Regions from separate parts of the Comamonas endophytica genome, predicted to be linked through region 2. Evidence: riboswitches for the same ligand, from Rfam matches in the RefSeq annotation. Region 2 holds a riboswitch; each other region holds the start of a gene.
The links. A riboswitch is a leader RNA that binds a small molecule or an ion and turns the genes downstream of it on or off. The one in region 2 is predicted to bind cobalamin.
Positions count from the first base shown of each region.

Region 1: it holds a riboswitch for cobalamin, as region 2 does, so the genes downstream of both, M9799_RS00050 (cobyrinic acid a,c-diamide synthase CobB) here and M9799_RS01880 (TonB-dependent receptor) in region 2, are expected to answer to the same signal.
Region 3: it holds a riboswitch for cobalamin, as region 2 does, so the genes downstream of both, M9799_RS12095 (nitrite reductase) here and M9799_RS01880 (TonB-dependent receptor) in region 2, are expected to answer to the same signal.

Region 1 is NZ_CP106881.1:6,037-12,736, forward strand. Features, by position in the region: partial or broken gene M9799_RS00035 (ABC transporter ATP-binding protein) at 1-690, opposite strand, end outside; gene M9799_RS00040 (FecCD family ABC transporter permease) at 687-1,658, opposite strand; gene M9799_RS00045 (bifunctional adenosylcobinamide kinase/adenosylcobinamide-phosphate guanylyltransferase) at 1,719-2,279, opposite strand; gene M9799_RS00050 (cobyrinic acid a,c-diamide synthase CobB) at 2,282-3,682, opposite strand; cobalamin riboswitch at 3,816-4,053, opposite strand; gene M9799_RS00055 (DUF904 domain-containing protein) at 4,233-4,448, shown strand; gene M9799_RS00060 (cell division protein ZapA) at 4,445-4,819, shown strand; gene M9799_RS00065 (hypothetical protein) at 5,265-5,873, opposite strand; gene M9799_RS00070 (CsbD family protein) at 5,968-6,186, opposite strand; partial or broken gene M9799_RS00075 (putative bifunctional diguanylate cyclase/phosphodiesterase) at 6,534-6,700, opposite strand, start outside.
Region 2 is NZ_CP106881.1:444,007-450,706, forward strand. Features, by position in the region: gene M9799_RS01870 (FecCD family ABC transporter permease) at 1-561, opposite strand, end outside; gene M9799_RS01875 (ABC transporter substrate-binding protein) at 558-1,463, opposite strand; gene M9799_RS01880 (TonB-dependent receptor) at 1,466-3,619, opposite strand; cobalamin riboswitch at 3,832-4,062, opposite strand; gene M9799_RS01885 (MetQ/NlpA family ABC transporter substrate-binding protein) at 4,317-5,105, shown strand; gene M9799_RS01890 (FadR/GntR family transcriptional regulator) at 5,171-5,884, opposite strand; gene M9799_RS01895 (mandelate racemase/muconate lactonizing enzyme family protein) at 6,056-6,700, shown strand, end outside.
Region 3 is NZ_CP106881.1:2,662,219-2,668,918, reverse strand. Features, by position in the region: gene M9799_RS12115 (cobalt-precorrin-6A reductase) at 1-566, shown strand, start outside; gene cobJ (precorrin-3B C(17)-methyltransferase) at 571-1,329, opposite strand; gene cobI (precorrin-2 C(20)-methyltransferase) at 1,340-2,077, opposite strand; gene M9799_RS12100 (precorrin-8X methylmutase) at 2,088-2,717, opposite strand; gene M9799_RS12095 (nitrite reductase) at 2,701-3,927, opposite strand; cobalamin riboswitch at 4,133-4,369, opposite strand; gene M9799_RS12090 (M20 aminoacylase family protein) at 4,448-5,626, opposite strand; gene M9799_RS12085 (Bug family tripartite tricarboxylate transporter substrate binding protein) at 5,623-6,606, opposite strand.

The DNA.
Region 1 (6,700 bases), 440 kb from region 2:
CGGCGCAGCCGCCCTGGTGCAGCACCCTGCCCTGCGCCAGCACCAGCAGTTCCTGCGCCTGCAGCGCCATCGACAGCTCATGCAGCACGCTGACCACCGTGGTGCCTTGCGCGACGAGCTGCTGCACGCAGTCCAGCCAGTCGGCCTGGTGCGGGGGATCGAGATGGGCCAGGGGCTCGTCCATCAGCAGCACCCGGGCCTGCACCGCCAGCGCGCGCGCCAGCAGCACGCGCTGGCGTTCGCCGCCGGAGAGCTGGCCCAGGCTGCGGCCGCGCCAAGCCCAGCTCTGCGTCCGGCGCAGCGCCTGCTCCACGGCGGCATGGTCCTGCGCGGAAGCTGCGCCCAGCCAGGACTGGTGCGGCAGCCGGCCCAGCATCGCCGCGTCATAGACCGATATCTCGGGGGATACCGCCTGGTCCTGTCCCAGCCAGGCCAGCGTGCGTGCACGCTCGCGGCTGCTCCAGTCCGCCAGCGCACGGCCCAGCAGCAGCACTGCCCCTGGCCCTGCGCCATGCCGGCCAGCGCGCGCAGCAGCGTCGACTTGCCGGCGCCGTTCGGGCCGACGATGCTGGTCCAGCGGCCCGCGGCGATGCGCAGCGTGAGGTCGCGCAGCACCGGCAGGCCGCCCAGCGACACCGACAGATGCTCGGCCTGCAGCGCCCATCCGGCACCTGGCACATGGACGCTCATGCGGCCTCCCGCAGATTGCGCCGGTGCATCAGCCACAGCAGATAGCTGCCGCCCAGCACCGCCGTCAGCACACCCACCGGCAATTCCTGCGGCGCGAGCAGCCAGCGCGCCAGCAGATCGGCGCCCAGCAGCAGCGCCGCGCCCATGCCGGCGCTCAGCAGCAGCAACCAGCGGTGCATGGCGCGCACCAGCGAGCGCGCCAGATGCGGCGCGGCCAGGCCGACAAAGGCAATCAGCCCGCATTGCGCCACCGCCGTGCCGGTGGCCAGCGCCAGCAGCGCGATCAGCAGCAGGCGCAGCGGCGCCAGCGGCAGCCCCAGGCTCTGCGCCGTGGCTTCGCCCAGCGCCAGGCCGTCCAGCACGCGCGCCAGCGACCAGGCGGCAAGCAGCACGGCGACCAGCACGGCGGCCATCAGCGCGCAGGCGCTCCAGCCCACGAAGGCGGTGCTGCCCAGCATGAACGACTGCATGGCCTGCATGATTGCAGGATTGAGCAGCAAGACCATCGACGCCGCCGCGCCCAGCACCACGCCGACCACCACGCCGGCCAGCAGCAGCCGCAGCGTGTCGTGCGCGCCCCGTGCCAGCACCAGCGTCAGCAGCGCCGCGCCCGCGGCGCCGGCAAAGGCCGCGCCGGTGATGCCCAGGCGCAGCAAGCCCTGCAGCGCGAAGGGCGAGGCGCCCAGCGCCGCCATGGCCAGCGCCACGCCCAGCGAGGCGCCCGAGGCGCTGCCCAGCAGATAGGGATCGGCCAGCGGATTGCGGAATACCCCCTGCGCCACGGCACCCGCCAGCCCCAGCAGCGCGCCAGCCAGCCAGGCGCCCAGCGTGCGCGGCAGGCGGATGTCGCGCACGATCTGCCAGGCCAGCGGATCGCCCTGGTCGCCCCATCCCTCCCAGCCGCTGCTGCCCAGCCCGGCGCCCAGCGCCATCAGCGCCCCGCTGCCCAGCAGCAACGCAAGCGCCATCCAGGCCGGATGCAAGCCTTGCTTTTCCACTTCATGTAAGCTGGTTTCAGCGGTCATCAGTCAAGGGCTCTTGAGGACCAGGGGCAAGCCCGCGCACATCAAAGTGGCATGGCTGCAGACAGCGGCCACCTGCTGGTTGAGCATGCCCAGCGCATCGACAAACGCGCGCACCTCGCGGCCCAGCGGAATCACGCCCAGGCCGATCTCGTTGCCCACCAGCACCACCGGGCCCGGCGCCTCGGCCAGCGCGGCCAGGAAACCCGCGCGCTGCGCCGCCCAATCCTGACTCCGCGGCGGCTGGCCCGGCATGGGCATCATCCAGTTGGTGAGCCACATGGTCAGGCAGTCGATGACCAGCAGGCAGCCCGGCTGGCTGTGCGCGCGCACCGCGCCCGCCAGGTCCAGCGGCACTTCCAGCGTGCGCATTCCCGGCACGCGCTCGGCACGGTCATGCTGGTGGCGTTCGATGCGCGCGCGCATCTCCTCGTCCCATGCCAGGCCCGTGGCCAGCAGGCAGGCGCTGTGGGCGGGCGACTCCAGCAGCCAGGCCTGGGCCAATGCCTCGGCGCGGCGCGACTTGCCGCTCTTTTGCCCGCCCAGGATCAATTCGCTGCGCGCCATGCTCATGTGTCCTCCCTGTGATCGTCCAGCGCCTGGCGCGCGCCCAGCAGCGCCGCCACCGCGCGCGGGTGCGAGGCGAACCAGGCGTGGAAGAAGCTCGCATGCAGGCTGCCGTGGCGATAGAGCCATTCCCCGCTTTCGGCGCCCGCATCCGCATCGGGTCGGCGGCTGCGGCCCAGCACCTGCGCGCCACTCTCGAGCCGCGCATAGTGGAAGCTGTGGCCGCGCAGCAGCCCCCAGGGCGTGGACAGCTGCTGCATGCCCAACCCTGCCAGGCGCTTTTGCATCTGCGCCCGGCCCGGCATCAGCCCCCACAGCGGCGTCCACTGGCCGTCGCTCCCGGCAATGCCTTCGCACAGCGCCAGCATGCCGCCGCACTCGGCCCAGATCGCCCTGCCCGCTTCCCAGTGCGCACGGATGTCGGCCTGCACCGCGCCCTGCGCCGCAAGCTGCGCGGCATGCAGTTCGGGGTAGCCTCCGGGCAGCCACAGCGCATCGCACGCCGGCAGCCTCTCGCCAGCCAGCGGCGAGAAAAAGCGCAGCTGCGCACCCATGGCCCGCAGGCATTCCAGATTGGCGGGATAGACGAAGCTGAAGGCCGCATCGCGCGCCACGGCCACCACCCGGCCGTCGAGCCAGGGGCCCAGCGCTTCGGGCTGGCCTGCCTCGGCTGCCGGTGCCGGCGGCGCAAATTCCACCGTCCATTGCTGCCAGTCCTGCCAGCTGCGCTGGCCCAGCGCCGTGGCCTCGAGCGCATCGGCAGCGGAGTCGAGCCGCTGCATGCCGTCCGCGAGTTCCTGCGCTGCCACCAGGCCCAGGTGGCGCTGGGGCAGCAGCGCCGTGCCCGCATCGGCGGCAATGCGCTGCACCGCGCCCAGCCAATGGCTGTCGGCATGCACCCCGGCCTGCAGCAGCTGCGCATGGCGCGCGCTGGCCACGCGGTTGGCCAGCACGCCGGCCCAGCGCAGGCCCGGCTGGAAATGCTGCAGCCCGTAGGCCACGGCGCCCAGCGTGGCGGCCATGCCGCCGGCATCGATCACCGCCAGCACCGGGATGCCGAAGCGGCGCGCGAGATCCGCGGCACTGGGGCTGCCGTCATAGAGCCCCATCACGCCCTCGATGAGGATCAGATCGGCAGACAGCGCCGCCGCGTGCAGCCGCGCGCGCGCATCGGCCTCGCCTGTCATCCACAGGTCCAGCGAATGCACCGGGGCGCCGCTGGCCAGCTGGTGCCAGTGCGGGTCGAGATAGTCGGGCCCGCATTTGAAGACCTGCACGCGCCGCCCCTGGCGCGCATGCAGGCGCGCGAGCGCCGCCGTCAGCGTGGTCTTGCCTTGGCCCGAGGCAGGCGCGGTGATCAGCAATGCGGGGCAGCGCGCGGGCGTCATGGTGCGCTGCTCCATGGCAGGCTGGCGACAGCCAGGGCGCGGCGGCGCACGACGCCGTGAACAGGGTGAAGCATGAGTATCAACGTGAAGCCACCCGGCGCCGACCTCCCCGTCGGCAATGGGTTCCAGCAATCCGCGATGCAGGCATGGCGGATGCACTTCGTTGGCCGGTATCCGGGCTGGGCGGAGCGAAGCTCTTGCAGGCCTTCCCAGCGCGATGCCAGTGGCCGGTGAAGAAGAGCCGAGCGGGCAAACGCTCATCCGCTGACCGTTGCGGGGGCAGCGCAGGCACGAAAGCGGCGCCCGCGCGCCGCATCCTCCCTGCTTCCCGTTGAACTATGCATCCTGGAGGCGGACGCATGAGCACCAACGCCGGCCATTGTAGCCGCGAGTGGCGTCGGTGCGGCCCTGGCTGCCGATTCATGCCAGCCACGCAGGACCCAAGTTGGCGAGCACTTGCATGCTTCCGAGGCTGTAGGACAAAGCATATTCCACACGCCCGCAGGCCGGAGGAACGCTTTTTTACGCCTATCTCCAGCCGGCAAGTTCTACAATTGGACCTCCTATGTCTGCCCCGTCCCCCCTCGACCTCATATCCGACCGCGTGGAGCGACTTCTGTTGCGCCACGAGGAGCTTCAGCGCACCAATGCCCTGCTGGCCGAACAGGTCGCGGCCCTGACCCAGGAACGCGATTCGCTGCGCTCGCGGCTGAGCGCCGCGCGTGCCCGTGTCGATGCCCTGATCGAGCGCCTGCCCAGCAATGAAAAGGCCGGCACATGAAGCAGCTTGACGTGCAGATCCTGCATCAGAACTATCTCCTGACCTGCCCCGAGGGACACGAGGAACGCCTGCTCGAGGCCGTGGCCCGTGTCAACGACACTATGGCCCGCATTCGCGACGCCGGCAAGGTGCGTTCGCGTGAACGCGTGGCGGTATTGACCGCGCTCAACATGGCTTTCGACATCGTCACGGCAGAGCGCATGCCAGCTCCTGCTCCCGTTGTCGCCGAGCCGGTGGCGGTCGAGACGACTGCTGCCGAAGACGCCTTGGTGCAGGCGGCCATGATCCAGCAGCAGGAAGACGCGCAGCGCATCGTGGCTCTGCTCGAGCGCCTTGACCAGGCGCTTGAAGACGATCCGCAACTGCTGTAAAATTTGCGCCTGCGGCGGCGAGCTTGGCGCATCCACATTACAATGAAGTCGTCTGCAAATCTGCTGGGCTTTATATTTCCTTGAACCAATGCTCATTGAGCCCGGGCTTGGTACATCGCTTGGTGAGCGTGATCGTCTCGCGTCAGATGAACCCAACGTCAAGCTGCCCTTGCCCACCTGAACCCCGGTTCAGGATGCCGGTCTGGTGGAATTTGCAGACACCCAATTTCCCTGACGGGCCGTGCATTGCACGGCCCGTTTTCATTGGCTTGCCGCTCCATGCACGTGGGCTTTTCGCGGTCCCGGCAGGCATCCGCAGCCATCACCCCCCTGCCGCGCCGCAGCAAGCGCAGCGGGGTGCATACGCAAGAAAGCCGCAATCGCGCCCTGCGCGACTGCGGCTTGAAGCAGCGGATTCAGGCCCCGCTGCGCATCAGCTCGGGATTTATTGGCCGTGAATGCGCTTGGCGTCGGCCACGCACTTGTCCTTGACGTCACCGCTCAGTGCATCGCAACGCTCGCGGGCGGCCTTGTATTCGGCTTCGCGCACTTTTTCCTGGCTGGCGTCGCGGCGCGCTTCGGGAGCCGTGGTAGTGCCGCGCTGGGTTGCAGCCGGCATGGCCGCAGTGCCGGCGTTGCCCATGGGGCCCACGTTGCCGGAAGTGTTCATCTTGGCAGCTTCCGTGGCCTTGACGTGCGCCGCCTTGGCGTCCTTTTCGCAGACGTCCTTGGCATTGCCCTTCAGGTCATCGCACTTTTCCTTGGCCACATCGTATTCGGCATCGGCCTTGGCCTTGGCGATATTGTGGCGGTTGCGCTCGCTGGCATCGGCGCGGTACTCGAGTTCGGCCTCGGCCACCTTTTCACGGCCCTTGGCCTCCTTCTCGCAGACATCCTTGGCATTGCCGGACAGGGTGTCGCACTGGGCCTTGGCAGCCTTGTAGTCGGCGCTGATCTGGTCTTTGGCGGCCTTGTGCTCGGCAGGCGTGGCGGCGAATACCGAAGACATGCAGGCAACGGCAGCGATGGCGGTGAGTTTTTGTTTGAAGTTCATGATTATCTCCTTGTGATCATGACAGGCAGGGAATATGCATTCAAGCTTTGAATGCACCCTTGATGCCTGGCACGGAATATGTCGAAAAAGACCGTTATTCGTCGAAACGGAAATCGGGATTGCGCTGTTGCCAGTCGCGCAGCTGGGTCTCGGCCTCTTCCTTGGCCACTCCCTGGCGCTCCTGGATCCTGCCGATGAATTGGTCGCGCTTGCCGGCAACGACATCAAGGTCGTCATCGGTAAGCTTGCCCCATTGCTCGCGGATCTTGCCCTTGAATTGTTTCCAGTTTCCTGAAACTCGATCTTCGTTCATACAAAATCCTTTTTATCTACGCGGTTCTGAAGCACAGCCCGCTGAATTGAAAACACATTCACCCGAAAGCGAGATGTGCATTCAATGTATTCCGCAGTGCAATTGGCAGATGTGGGATATGAAGTTTTATGCCAGTCGGCTTTCACCTACACTCGCAACAAAGCATATAAATCAATTGTTTTTGATTATCAAATAGCAGAAACCGATAAATCAGGATAATAGAATCCCGTTGGATGGCCCTGTCGCTCCGGCAGTGCTCTGCTCAGGGACAGCCGCCCGCGGCGCTGCATCAGGCCGCGCCAGGCGAATGCGGCGCCGCGTGGCAAAGGCCCTGCGGCGGCTGGACGCTACTGGCGTTCCGGGCTGCCGCTTTGCAGGCGCAGGGCGGAGTCGGCCACCACGCCGCAGTGCCAGTCGTCTTCCTGCAGCACACCCATTTCACGCATGCGGGCGTCGAAAGCCTCGGCCGGCAAACCGGGCGAACACAGGAATCCCTGGAAGAACTGGCATTGCA
Region 2 (6,700 bases):
GCTCCAGGTCGGCGTCTGAATTCCGCCCAGCACCCAGCTCATCACCACCTGCAGGCTCACGGTCTCGTCGGACAGCGCCAGCATCAGAAAGGAGCGTATGGCGCCCAGCATCGCCGCCATGGCCACGCCCGCCAGGAGCATGCCCGCCGCGTCAAGCGCCCCGGCCACACGCGCCACGCCCAGCACCAGCAGCGTCGCGCCCCATGCCCCGGCAAAGGCCAGTACGGGCAGGAGCCACGACTGCGGCAGGCCCAGCGGCACCAGCAGCGCTACCGTGGCGCCCAATGCCGCCCCGCCCGAGGCCCCCAGCAGATACGGCTCGGCCAGCGGATTGCGGAACACCCCCTGGAACACCGCGCCCGACAGGCCCAGCTGCGCGCCCACACAGGCCGCGGCCAGCACGCGCGGCATGCGCCACTCCCACAGCAGGCGCGCGCGCAGCGTGTCGCGCTCGGTCAGCGCGCTCCAGAGTTCGGCGGGCGCGGCCCATTCATGGCCGGCAAAGATGCCCAGCACCAGGCCGAGCGCCAGCAGTGCCCATGCGGGCCAGCGGATTTTCATTTCCATCCTTTGCGCTGCAGCTGCAGCAACCGGTGCGCGAGGGATTCGATCCCATCGAAGGTGCGCGGGCCGGGAATCAGGAATTCGGCGCGCGCCACGGTGATGGCCCGCTGCGCGCGCACCGCGCGCATGTCGCGCCAGCCGGGGCGGCGCGCCAGTTCGTCGAGCCCCGCCTGCGCGCCGGCAAACAGCAGCACATCGGGATCGCACGCCAGTGCCGCCTCGGGCGATACCTGCGCCAGCGTGCCGATGCCCGGCAGCGCATGCCGTGCACCCGCGCGCAGCATCGCCTCATGGGTATAGGTGCCGGGTCGCGCGACCAGCAGCATGCCGTTGCCCATGCGCCCGGTGACCATCAAAGCGCGCGGTGCGGCCCGGCCCGCCATCTGCCCGTCGACGGCGTGCAGGCGCTGCTCCAGCGATGCCGCCAGCGCCTCGCCACGCGCCTCGACGCCGGCGGCCTTGGCCACCAGGCGCACATTGCCGATCACCTCGCCCAGGCTGCGGCTCAGCAGCACCATGACCGGCACGCCGATGCGCTCCATGGGATCGACCAGCTGGTGCGCGGCCTGGCGCGCGGGCGTGACGATCACCAGGTCAGGGCGCTGCGCCACTACCGCATCGACCGAAAAGCCCAGGCGCCCGCCCACCCGCGGCAGCCGGGCCACCTCGGGGGGAAAGCGCGTGAATTCCTCGATGCCGACGATGCGCCTGGTCAGCCCCAGCGCAGCCACCAGCTCGGTGTTCGAGGAAAAGATGGTCACGATGCGTTGCGCCGGAGCAGGCAGCACCACCTCCCGGCCCAGCGCATCGCGCAGGCGTAAGGGTGAAGAAGCCACTGCATTGCCCAGCAACGCGCCGCAGCCCAGTGCGCCAAGCAGTCCGCGCCGTGCGATGCCCATGGTCAGAAATCGGCCTGCAGCCCGATCAGCCATTCGCGCCCCGGCATCGAAGTGCCGCAGCCGCCGTTCTGGAAGATCGGGTTGGCGATGCACGGCCGCTTGTCGAGCGCGATGAAGATCGGATGGCGGTTCAGGTCGAAGACGTTGTTGATGCCCGCGAACAGCTTCATGCCGCGGCTCACGCGGTATTCGCCGCGCAGGTTCCACACGGTGAACGCGCCCTTGCGGTGAATGAAGGTGCTGCTCGGCTCGCCCTGCGGGATCAGCAGGTTCTCCTCGGTGTCGTACCACATGGGCCCGCGCAGCAGCGCCGTGAGCTGTGCGCTCCAGTCGCCCGGGTTGCGGTCCATGCCGCGCGCCAGGCGCAGGCCGACCGCGGCCTCGTATTGGTACATGCGCTGCACGCGGTCGGTGTTGGCCGAGGCGGCCGCGCCCTTGTCCTTCATCTCGAAATGGTAGTAGCTATTGCCGAAGACGCTGAGCACCGGACCGCTGGCCAACCGGCCGATCTCGCTGCGCGCGCTGAGCTCCAGCCCGCGCGCGACGATATCGGCGGCATTGTTGGCGTAGTCCGAGGTGTTGGTCGCCGGGCCGCGCGAGACGGTGATGATGCGGTCCGAGATGGTGTTCTGGAACAGCGCGGCGTCAACCGTCAACGAACCCTGGCGCAGGGTAGTGCCGACTTCCAGCTGGCGGCTGGACTCGGGCTTGAGGTTCGGATTGCCGAAGCTGCGCCCGCCGCCCACCGCGGTGAAGTCGGCCGACAGCTCGCTGGCCGTGGGCGCGCGGAAACCGGTGGAGGCCCCGGCGCGCAGCGCCCAGCTGTCGCTGACCTTCCAGACCGCGCCTGTGGACCAGGTGGTCTTGCCGTAGTCGCGCGCAGTGGTCACGGCCAGCGGCACATTCGGCGTCTGGTCGAAGCGCGTCTCGCCCCAGGTGCGGCGCAGCCCGGCGCGCAGCGTCAGGCGGTCGCCGAAGAAGGTCTGTGCATCCTCCAGATACAGCGCGTGGGTGTGCTCGGTCTGGTTGGTGTCATAGGGCGCGACCTGGCCCGCGGGCCCGCCGGGCATGGCATTGCGCTCGCGGTCCGAGCGCAGCCGGTTCTTCTCGTAATCGAAGCCCAGCAGCAGGTCGTTGCTGTCGCTCAGGCGCAGGCGCGGCTGCAGGCGCAGGCCGGTGGCATCGAGCTGGCGGTGGTTGTAGTCGCGCGCGGTGCCGGGCACGGCGCTGGTGCCCGACCGGATCACGGGCGAGGCCCAGTTGAACTCGTCGACGTCGGTGAACGCATAGGCATGCGCCAGCCAGCTCACCCGCCCGCCGGGCAATGCGCCCTCGTAGCGCAGATCGGCTGACTGGTTGTAGCGGTTGTCGCGGCTGAAGATGTTGGCGCCGGAGCCACGGAAGCCAGCGTTGTAGATGCCGTCGGTGCGCAGCTGCAGTTCCACGCGGTGCAGGTCGGCCAGCTGCCAGCCGAGCGCGCCGCTGGCGCCGCGGCGCTTGTAGCTGGTGTTCCTCATCTCGCCGCCGCCGCGGCCCGAATCGTAGTCGTCGCGCCCGCCGGCATTGGCGCCCACATACCAGTCCCAGCGCTCGCTGGCGCCGCTGATCTGCGTGTCGGCGCGCCACAGCCCGCTGCCGCCGCCCACGACGGAAGCGCGGTTGCCGCCGCCGCTGGCGCCGGTGCGCAGGATGATGTTGATCACCCCGCCCATGTTCTGGCTGCCATAGACCACCGAGCCCGGGCCGCGCACGATCTCGATGCGCTCCACATCCGACAGGCTGAGCTTGGAGAGGTTGGCCGTGCCGGCGCGCCGACCGTTGAGCAACACCAGCACCTGGCCGCGGTAGTCGCGCCCCTGGCCGTCGGTGGCCGCGCCGCGCAGGTTCATCGAGGTCTGGGCGGCGGTCCATTCACTGAGAAAGCCCACCGCGTGCTCGGCCAGCAGATCGGTCACCGAGCGTGCCGAGGAGCGCTCGATATCGGCGCGGTCGATGGTCTGGGTGGTGGCGGCGATGCGCAGGCGCCCTTCGGGGCGCGCCGTGGCGGTGACGAACACATCAGCGAGCGTCGTCGGGTCTTCACCCGCCGCATGGGCCGCTGGACCCGCCAGCGTGGCCCAGGCCAGCAAAGACAGCAGGGCCGGACGGCAAGACAAGGGAAAGGAAGGCAGGGCAGCGCGTCTGAGCGCGTGCCGCGAACGAGGCAAGTGCATACGATGATTTCAAGGCGAGGCTTCGCTCACCCGCGAAGCCCAAGGACCAAAACCCGCCGCAGCGCGCGCCTGCATGAACCCGCAGCCAGGCCTGGCCACGCCCGTGCGCCGCCATTGCTTCAGCTGTTTGTCCAGACATGCGCACTCCCGCGGCGTCCGAAGCGATCACAAAGGCCGGTCTCCGGGCTCGCGAAACGCTGGCGCATGTCGAATGCGCCAGCTCAGCCCTCGCCTTCCCGCGCGCCAAGAGCACGCAGTGACTGCCAGCCTGGGGGCCAGCGTGAGGACCTGGGATTTCGCCCACCGTTGCGGGGGCAGCGCAGGCATTGCCGGGATATGAGGCCCGGCGCACCTGCTTGTCGAACACCTTTGAATCTGGGCGTCATCAGGCGGGCTCTGAGCCCGCACAACGGACGCCTGTGCGCGATTATCAAGGAAAGACGCGTTTTGTCACAGAACCAAATCAGGCGGAGCACCCGCATGAAAACACTGGCATGCATATAAAACCACATTCTTATAACCAGAATGGCTTTCTCCTACGTATCCCGTGCCTGATGGTCACTAAACTAGCGCTTTCTGCACTGCGTGTTCACTGTTTTGGTGCAGACCCCTCCCTCCATCTCTTCAAGGAAGCCTTGTCATGCTGAAGAAAGCTCTTAGCGCGATCGCCCTGGCCAGCCTGGCTCTGACTGCCCAGGCAGCCGACGTGGTGCTCAAGGTTGCGGCCACCGCCGTGCCCCATGCCGAAATCCTCAACCACATCAAGCCCGCGCTGAAGAAGCAGGGCGTGGAATTGCAGGTGCGCGAATTCAGCGACTATGTGCAGCCCAATGCGGCCGTCGAAGACAAGCTGCTGGACGCCAACTTCTTCCAGCACCAGCCCTACCTCGACAGCTACAACAAGGACCGCAAGAGCTCTTTGGTGGCCGTACCCAACGGCAAGATCCACGTCGAGCCCTTCGGTGCCTACTCGCGCAAGATCAGGAACATCAACGAGCTCAAGGAAGGCGCAACCGTCGCCATCCCCAACGATCCCTCCAATGGTGGCCGCGCGCTGCTGCTGCTGGCCAGGCAGGGCCTGATCGAGCTGAAGGACCCGAGCAGCCTCACGCCCACGGCGCTGGATGTGGTGAAGAATCCGAAGAAGCTGCGCTTCCGGGAACTCGAGGCGCCGCTGCTGCCGCGGGCGCTGGCCGATGTGGACCTGGCGCTGATCAACACCAACTACGCGATCGAAGCCAAGCTCAATCCCACCAGGGACGCGCTGTTCATCGAGGGCAAGGACTCGCCCTACGCCAACATCGTTGCCGCGCGCAAGGACCGCGCGGGCAGCCCGGAGATCGCCAAGCTGATCCAGGCGCTGCACAGCGAGGACGTGAAGAAGTTCCTGCAGGACAAATACCAGGGCGCGGTCGTTCCCGCGTTCTGAGCCTGCCCTCCCCGCCAGCCGCCGGCCGTGCCCCGCGCACTGCCGGCGGCTTTGCTTTTGGCGGCTCAGCGCGGTGCCGGCGCGTCGGGCCGCCCTGGGCCGAACAGCCGCTCTATGCCGGCCGCGAGGTGCGCGCGCATGGCCTCGCGCGCACGCAGCGGATCACGCGCGGCAATCGCCGCCTCGATCTCGGCATGCTCCTGCAGGACCGCGGCGGTCTTCATGGGCGAGCGCTTCGACAGATCCCTGATCAGCTGCACGCTGAAGCGCATCTGTTCGGCCAGCGCCTGCATGGTCAGCAGATAGAAGCGGTTGCCGCTGGCCTGGGCGACCGCGATATGGAAGGCCAGGTCTTCCTCGATGCCCGGCTGCCGGCTGGCCAGCGCAGCCTGCATGCGGTGGTGCGCCATCTTGATCTGGACATGCTGCGTCTGGCCCGCCTGCGCCGCCAGGGCCGCGCTTTCCACCTCGATGTTCATGCGGAACTGCAGGAAGTCGCGCACGTCGGCGATGCTGGAGAAGGCGCCAAAGGGCACGGCGGCTTTGTGCGCCATGTCGCCCACGTAGTGGCCCGAACCCTTGCGCGAATAGATGCGCTCCTCGCTGCGCAGCCGTTCGAGTGCCTGGCGCAGCACCGGGCGCGAAACGCCGATGGACTGCGCCATCCGCGCCTCGCTGGGCAGGCGCTGGTGGGCGCCGTAGCTGCCCGCGGCCATCAGGTTCATGACCTGGTGGTAGGCATGCAGGCTCAAAGCCGGCGGCAAGGCTTCTGGGTCCATGGGTGCGTGGCGAGTGACGGGAACCGCGATTTTTCCAGAAAGCGGCGCAATGGCATGCCGCCGGCACAAAGCTGTCAGACAGATTCAGCTTCATTTTGACAACTGGAAGACGCACTCGGACACTGCGTCCACACATCCAGGGCCGGCGGCCCGCATGACACCAGGAGACCCATGAGCACCATCACCGCCTTGCGCACCCTGCGCATCGACGAGCACCCCAACTTGATCTGGGTGGAGATCGAAACCGATGACGGCCTGACGGGCCTGGGCGAGTCGTTTCGCGGCGCAGAAGCCGTCGAGGCCGTGCTCCACGCGCAGGTCGCGCCCTGGCTGATCGGCCGCGACGCGCAGCAGATCGAGGCCGTCTCGCACCATCTGATGACGCCCTACCTGGGCTTTCACAGCAGCAGCGCCGAGACCCGCGCCGCCAGCGCCGTCGATCTCGCACTCTGGGACCTCGCAGGCCAGCGCCTGGGCGTGCCGGTGCATACCGCGCTGGGCGGGCGGGTGCGCGACGCCATTCCCGTCTACAACACCTGCGCCGGCTACCGCTTCAACACCGCGGGCGCCGCGCGCCGCGACGTCGCCCAGGCGGACCACCCGGCCGGCCCCTACGACGACCAGATCGCTTTCATGCGCGATGCGGGCGCGCTGGCCGAAAGCCTTCTGGACGAAGGCTACCGGGCCATGAAGATCTGGCCCTTCGACATCTACGCACCTGCGAGCAATGGCCAGCTGCTGACGCTCGAGCAGCTCAAGCAGGGGCTGGAGCCCTTTCGCAAGATCCGCCAGGCGGTGGGCGACCGAATCGAGATC
Region 3 (6,700 bases), 1.5 Mb from region 2:
GGGAGCAGCGCATCACGCAGGTGATCGACGCCACCCACCCCTTTGCCGCGCAGATGAGCCGCAACGCCATCGGCGCCTGCGCAGCGCTGGGCATTCCCCTGCTGGCCATGGAGCGCCCGGCCTGGCAGGCCCAGCCCGGCGACCAGTGGCAGCATGTGCCCGACATGGCGGCCGCGGCCGAGGCACTGGCCCCGCATATGCAGCGTGTGTTTCTGGCCATCGGCCGCAAGCAGCTGGCGGCATTTGCACCGCAGGCCGCGCCGCGGCGCTTCGTGCTGCGCATCATCGACAAGACCGGCGAGCCCCTGCCCCTGCCCGCATCGAGCTACGAACTGCTGATCGCGCGCGGGCCGTTCGCACTGGCCGACGAACGTGCCCTGCTGCAGCGCCATGCGATCGACTGCATCGTCAGCAAGAACGCCGGCGGCGCCGACACCTACGCCAAGATCGGGGCCGCGCGCGAACTGGGCGTTCCGGTCGTGATGGTGGACCGCCCGCAGCTGCCCGCGCGCCTGCGCTGCGAAACGCCGCAGCAGGCCATGCAGTGGCTGGCCGGCCAGCGCTGAGGGTTCAAGCATCGGGATAGCTGCGCGGCGTGTAGACATGGCGCCCCACCCTGCGCGTCAGGCTGCTGCCGACGATCACCACCGTGCGCATGTCGGCCATATCGGCTTGCACCTGCGCCAGCGGCAGCACGTCGAGCGTCTCGTCGGCCCGGCTGACATTGCGCGCGAAGCAGACCAGCCGCCCGGGCTCGCACTCCTGCTGCAGCACCCGCAGCGCGCGCGCGAAGCCCTCGGGCCGCGACCTGGAGCAGGGGTTGTAGAACGCCATGGCGAAATCCGCCTGCGCCGCCAGGCGGATGCGCCGCTCGATCACGGCGGCCGGCTTGAGGTTGTCCGACAGGTTGATGGTGCAGAAGTCATGCCCCAGCGGCGCGCCCAGGCGCGCGGCCGCGGCCAGCATGGCGGTGATGCCGGGCTGCACCTCGATATCGACCGCAGCCCAGCGCTGGCGCTGCTCCGGCGTGGCCATGTCCAGCACCTCGAATACCGCGCTGGCCATCGCGAACACCCCCGGGTCGCCCGAGGACAGCATCAGCACCTGGCGCCCGCTGGCCGCCAGATCCAGCGCCTGCCGCGCGCGCCCGAGTTCCTCGCGGTTGTCGCTGGCATGCAGCCGCAAATGATCCATGCCGGCCAGCCGCTCTACATAGGGAAAATAGCCAAAGGCATCGGTGGCCGCGGCAATGCTGGCGCGCACCTGGTCGGTGACCAGCGCGGCATCGCCGGGGCCCAGGCCCACGACAGTCAGGCGTCCAGTCGTCATGCGTCGCGCCTCACATGTCATTGGCCGGGCGCCGGCCCTGGCCGTGCACGATCACGATGGAGAAATACGGACAGCGCTCGGGCGCCGCATGCAGCGGCATGACCTGCTGGTCGGCCATGGTGCCGTTGATCACCAGCCAGGCCTGCGCAAGCTTGCCCTGCTCGGCCAGCAGCGCGCGGATGCGCCCCAGGTGGCGGCCGACCTTCATGATGACCAGCGCGTCGGAGCGCGCAATGTGCTCGCGCAGCGGCGCGTCGGGCAGCGTCGCCGGCAGCACGCTCAGCACATCGTCGCCCCAGGTGACGGGAATGCCCGTCGCATGCCAGCAGCCGACCATGCCCGGAATGCCGGCCAGCACCTCCACCTCCGCCCCCGCCTGGCGCAGCCGCACATACAGGTGCATGAACGAGCCATAGAGAAAGGGGTCACCCTCGCACAGCACGATCACGTCTTCGCCCTGCGCCAGCTGCGTCAGCCGCGTCTGCCAGTCGAGATAGAAATCCGACAGCTGCGCGATGTAGCGCGGGTCGTCGTGCGGAATCTCGGTCGTGAGCGGGTACTCCATCGGGTACTCCGTCACTTCGGCATGCAGCATGCCGTTCACGAGCTGCCGTGCCTTGCCCGGGTGGCCGCGCTTGCGGAAATAGGCGACCTGGCGCGCATTGCGCAGCAGCCGGTCGGCCTTCACGCTCATCAGTTCGGGATCGCCCGGGCCCAGCCCGACGCAGATGATCTTGCCGCGGTTCATGCGCTGCTCCTCACTCGGCCGGCGAGGCCAGCGCATTGACCGCGGCGACGGTGATGGCCGAGCCGCCCAGGCGCCCCTGCACGATGGCAAAGGGAATGCGCCCCCACTCGCGCAACGCGTCCTTGGACTCCGCCGCGCCGACGAAACCCACCGGGCAGCCGATGATCGCCGCGGGGCGCGGGCAGGCCGGGTCCTCGAGCATGTTGAGCAGATGGAACAGCGCCGTCGGGGCATTGCCGATGGCCACCACCGCGCCACCGAGCCGGTCGCGCCACAGCTCCAGCGCCGCGGCGCTGCGCGTGTTGCCGATCAGCGCCGCCAGCGCCGGTACATGCGGGTCCTGCAGCGTGCAGACCACCTCGTTGCCGGCCGGCAGGCGCTTGCGCGTGATGCCTTCGCTGACCATGCGCGCATCGCAGAGGATGGGCGCGCCGCGCTGCAGCGCGGCCTCGGCGGCGGCGGCGAAATCGGGCGAGAAATGGATATGCGCGGCCAGCTCCACCATGCCCGCGGCATGGATCATGCGCACCGCCACGCGCTCTTCCAGCGGAGTGAAGCGCGCCAGATCGGCCTCGCTGCGGATGATGCGAAAGGATTGCCGGTAAATCTCTTCACCGCGCGTTTCATAGGTATGGGTCATGGAGCAGTCTTGTTATCTCCGCTGGCGCTCTGTCGGCAGCCACGGAGGAAATCGGGGTGCGGGGCGCATTGCCGCGGCTGATATGCAGCAGCGCCTTGCCACCGGCATCGGGGCCCGCGCAAAGCACGGCCGAGGCTTCGGCAGGCAGCGCGCAGAACTTGGCGCAGCCGCTGACATGCAGATGCCGGTGGCGCGGCACATCGCCGGCAAGCGCCAGTGCCAGGGTTTGCGCTGCCACCAGGCCCTGGGTGCAGCGCGGCGCGCCGGTGCAGGCGGACACGCGCAGGCGCGCGTCATCGGGACGGGTGATCCAGTGCGCAGCATCCAGCGGGGTGATGGCGCGATCGGCCAGCAGCAGCGAACGCCAGGGCGTGACGCGCAGTTCGGCATCCGCGGGCAGTTGCCTTGCCAGCTCCTGCATGGCCGCGGCATCGATGCGGCCCAGCGGCGCGCCCAGCACCTGGCCATGGGCGGCATGCGGGCCGGGGAGCAAGGGATCGGCGCGCTGCATCAGCGCCGCGTGCAACGGCGCCCCTACCTGCGGCGTGCGCTGGGCCAGCAATCCGCGCAAGCGCGTGGGCGCGGGCGCCGTCGTCATGCGTTCGCGCGCAAACCAGAGAGCCAGCTGCACGGCGGCATCCACGGCCTCTTCGGCGCGCGCAAAGCCATGCCATTGCGCCGTACCGCCCAACGCCAGGCCGTAACCCGCATCTTGGTCCACCCAGAGCTGAAGGTCCGCGCCAATGCTCTGCATGCGCCGCGCCGGATCGTCCACCAGCAGCCCGAATTTGCTGGGCAGCGCCTGCAGGCCGGCACGCGCCAACGCCGCCGGGCTCAGGTGTTCGATCGCGGCCTGCGACAACTGCCGCGCCAGCGCATGGGTGGCATCACCGCGCCGGTACAGGGCCGTGCAATGCACCGCCGGCGCGAGATCGGCATCGGCGTCGGCAGGCACCAGCCCGGCCTCGATCAGCCGTGCGCGCACGACCGGCAGCTGCGCCGTGCCCACGCCGCGCAGCTGCACATTGCCCAGCCGCGTCAGTTCGATCTGCGGATGCGCATGCGCCAGCGCCGATACCGCCAGCACGCGCCACTGCGCGGCGCTGACGGCCGCGCAGTGCGGACGCACGCGCACGATCCAGCCGTCCTGCGCGCGCATGGGCTGCCAGGCAGTGGGGCACCAGCCCTGGACCTGGATGGACTGCGTCATGGGGAAATGGGCGCGCCGTGCGGCGTATCGACGCCCGGCGCAGGTCCTGCCCATGCGGACGGACAGCCAGATGCTTGCTGCATGCAAAATCAATCGTCAGTCGGGCCGCTTCCCGGGCCGGATGGATGAATAGTGCAGAGGGAGAGAAATCGAGGGGCGCGGCTGCGGGCAGCCGGTCACCAGGCTACTGCATTCCCGCTGCGCCTTGGGTTCACACCAGGCCGGTCTCCGGACTCGCAGAGCTCAACCCGGGGGCCGAAGCCTCGACACGCCTTCCCGCTTGCGCAGTGGCTGCCCGGGCCGTGGGGCCGGGGCGTGCATCGAGGCACTCTGATTACCGTTGCGGGTGCAGTGCAGGCTTTGTGGCATGTCCACGCACCTGCTTCCCGTTTCATTCCAGGCGCGCAATGCGCCATGGAACACCTGTGATCGGGGCGGATTTTACGCGATGTCGGCAGCTTGCGCCCGGCGCGGCCGGCGAGGCGCGGCCGGCGAGGCGCGGCCGGCTAGGCGCGGGAGCTCAGCGCAGGAAGCGTTCGGCCAGCTGGCTCCAGAAAGCCGCGCCATAGGGAAGGTTGACGTCGTTGAAGTCGTACCTGGGGTTGTGCAGGCCGCGCCCGCCATCCGCGGGGCCGTTGCCGATGCGCACCAGCGCGCCCGGGCAGCGCTGCAGCATGTACGCGAAGTCCTCGCTGCCCATGAGGCGCGGGAAGTCGCGTTCCACGCCCTCCTCGCCCACCAGATCGGCCGCCACCTGCGCCGCCAGCTCCACGGCAGCGGCGTCGTTCACCACCACCGGGTAGCCCTCGACATAGTCGATCTCCGCGCGGCAGCCATGCCCCTCGGCCACGCCCGCGATCAGCGCGCAGATGCGCTCCTTGAGCAGCGCGCGCATTTCCGGGGAGAACGAGCGCACGCTGATGCCGATCTCGGCCTCGGCCGGGATCACGTTGAGCGCATCGCCGGCGCGCAGCCGGCCCACGGTGACCACCGCCGATTCCGCCGGATCGACATTGCGCGCCACCACGGTCTGCAAGGCGGTGACGATGGCCGCTGCCGCGACCAGCGGATCCACGGCCAGGTGCGGGCGCGCCGCATGGCCGCCGACGCCGATGATCTTCACGAACACCCGGTCGCCCGCGGCCATGAAGGCGCCGCTGCGCAGCAGAAACCGTCCTTGGGGAATGCCGGGATGGTTGTGCATCGCGTAGACCGCATCGCAGGGGAAGCGCTCGAACAGGCCGGCATCGACCATGGCCTTGCCGCCGCTGTCGAAGCCGCGCTCCTCGGCCGGCTGGAAGATCAGGTGCAGCGTGCCGCTGAAGCGGCGCTGGCGCGCCAGGTACCTGGCCGCGCCCAGCAGCATCGTCATGTGGCCGTCATGGCCGCAGGCATGCATGCGGCCCGGAACGCAGCTCGCGTGCGCCGCGCCCGTGGCCTCCTCGATGGGCAGCGCATCCATGTCGGCGCGGATGCCCAGGCGGCGCGCGCCCTCCCCCACGCGCAGCGTGCCGACCAGGCCGGTGCCGCCAAGGCCGCGCGTGACCTCGTAACCCCATTCCTGCAGCTTGCCGGCGATGAAATCGGAGGTCCCATGCTCGGCAAAGGCCAGCTCGGGATGGCGGTGCAGATGGCGGCGGATGGCGACCAGCTCCTGCTCGTAGGGCAGCAGCTGCTCGATGCGGGTGTACTGGGTCATTCGAGAACGATGTTGTTGGCCTTGGCGATGCGCTGGTAGAACTTGATGCGCTCGGCAATCTCCGCGCGGTAGGCCTGCGGCGTGACGTCTTCGGGGACCATCATGCCCTTTTCCACCCAGGTGGCCTGGGTCGCCGGGTCCTGCAGCACCTTGCGCGTGGCCTGGTACAGGCGCTCGATGATCGCCGGGGGCGTGTTGGCGGGCGCGGCCAGGCCGGTCCAGGAGGTCAGGTTCAAGTCGGGCAGCTTGAGTTCGGCAAAGGTCGGCACGTCGGGCAGCTGCGGCACGCGCTGCGGCGCGGCCACGGCCAGCGCGCGCAGCTTGCCGTTGCGGATGTTGCCCAGGTTCGACGACAGGTTGTTCCAGGTCAGCTGCACCTGCCCGGCGATCAGGTCGGTCACCGCCACGCCGGCGCCGCGGTACGGGATGTGCGTCATCGGCAGCTTCGCCTGGGTCTTCAGCAGTTCCATGCTCAGGTGCGAGACCGAGCCGGTGCCGGCACTGGCGTAGTTCAGCTTGCCGGGGTTGGCCTGGGCATATTTGACGAGTTCCGCGAAGCTGCGCACCGGCAGGTCGGCGTTGACCAGCAGCACGTTCGCCAGCCGATCGATCAGCGTGATCGGCGCGAAATCCTTGACCGCGTCGTAAGGCAGGTTCGGGTTCACCGCCGGGTTCACGACATGGGTGCTCTGCGAGGTCACGACCAGCGTGTAGCCATCGGGGCGCGCCTTGGCCACATGGACCGAGCCCATGGTGCCTCCGGCGCCGCCCTTGTTGTCGACGACCACCGGCACGCCCAGCTCGCGGCTCAGGCGGTCGGCCATCAGCCGGCCCGAATTGTCGACCGAGCCGCCCGGCGTGAACGGCACGACCAGCGTGATCGGCTTGGAAGGATATGCGGCTTGGGCATGTGCTGCCGCCAGCGGCGCCAGGGTGCCGGCTGCCGCCAGGCTTACGAATTCGCGTCGGTTGAATTGCATGGGTTTGCCTCGATGAAGATGGCGCGATGGTATGAACGCCGCAGCGCGCCGGCAAACGACAATTTCATCCAGAGCGATGACATGATGTAATCGC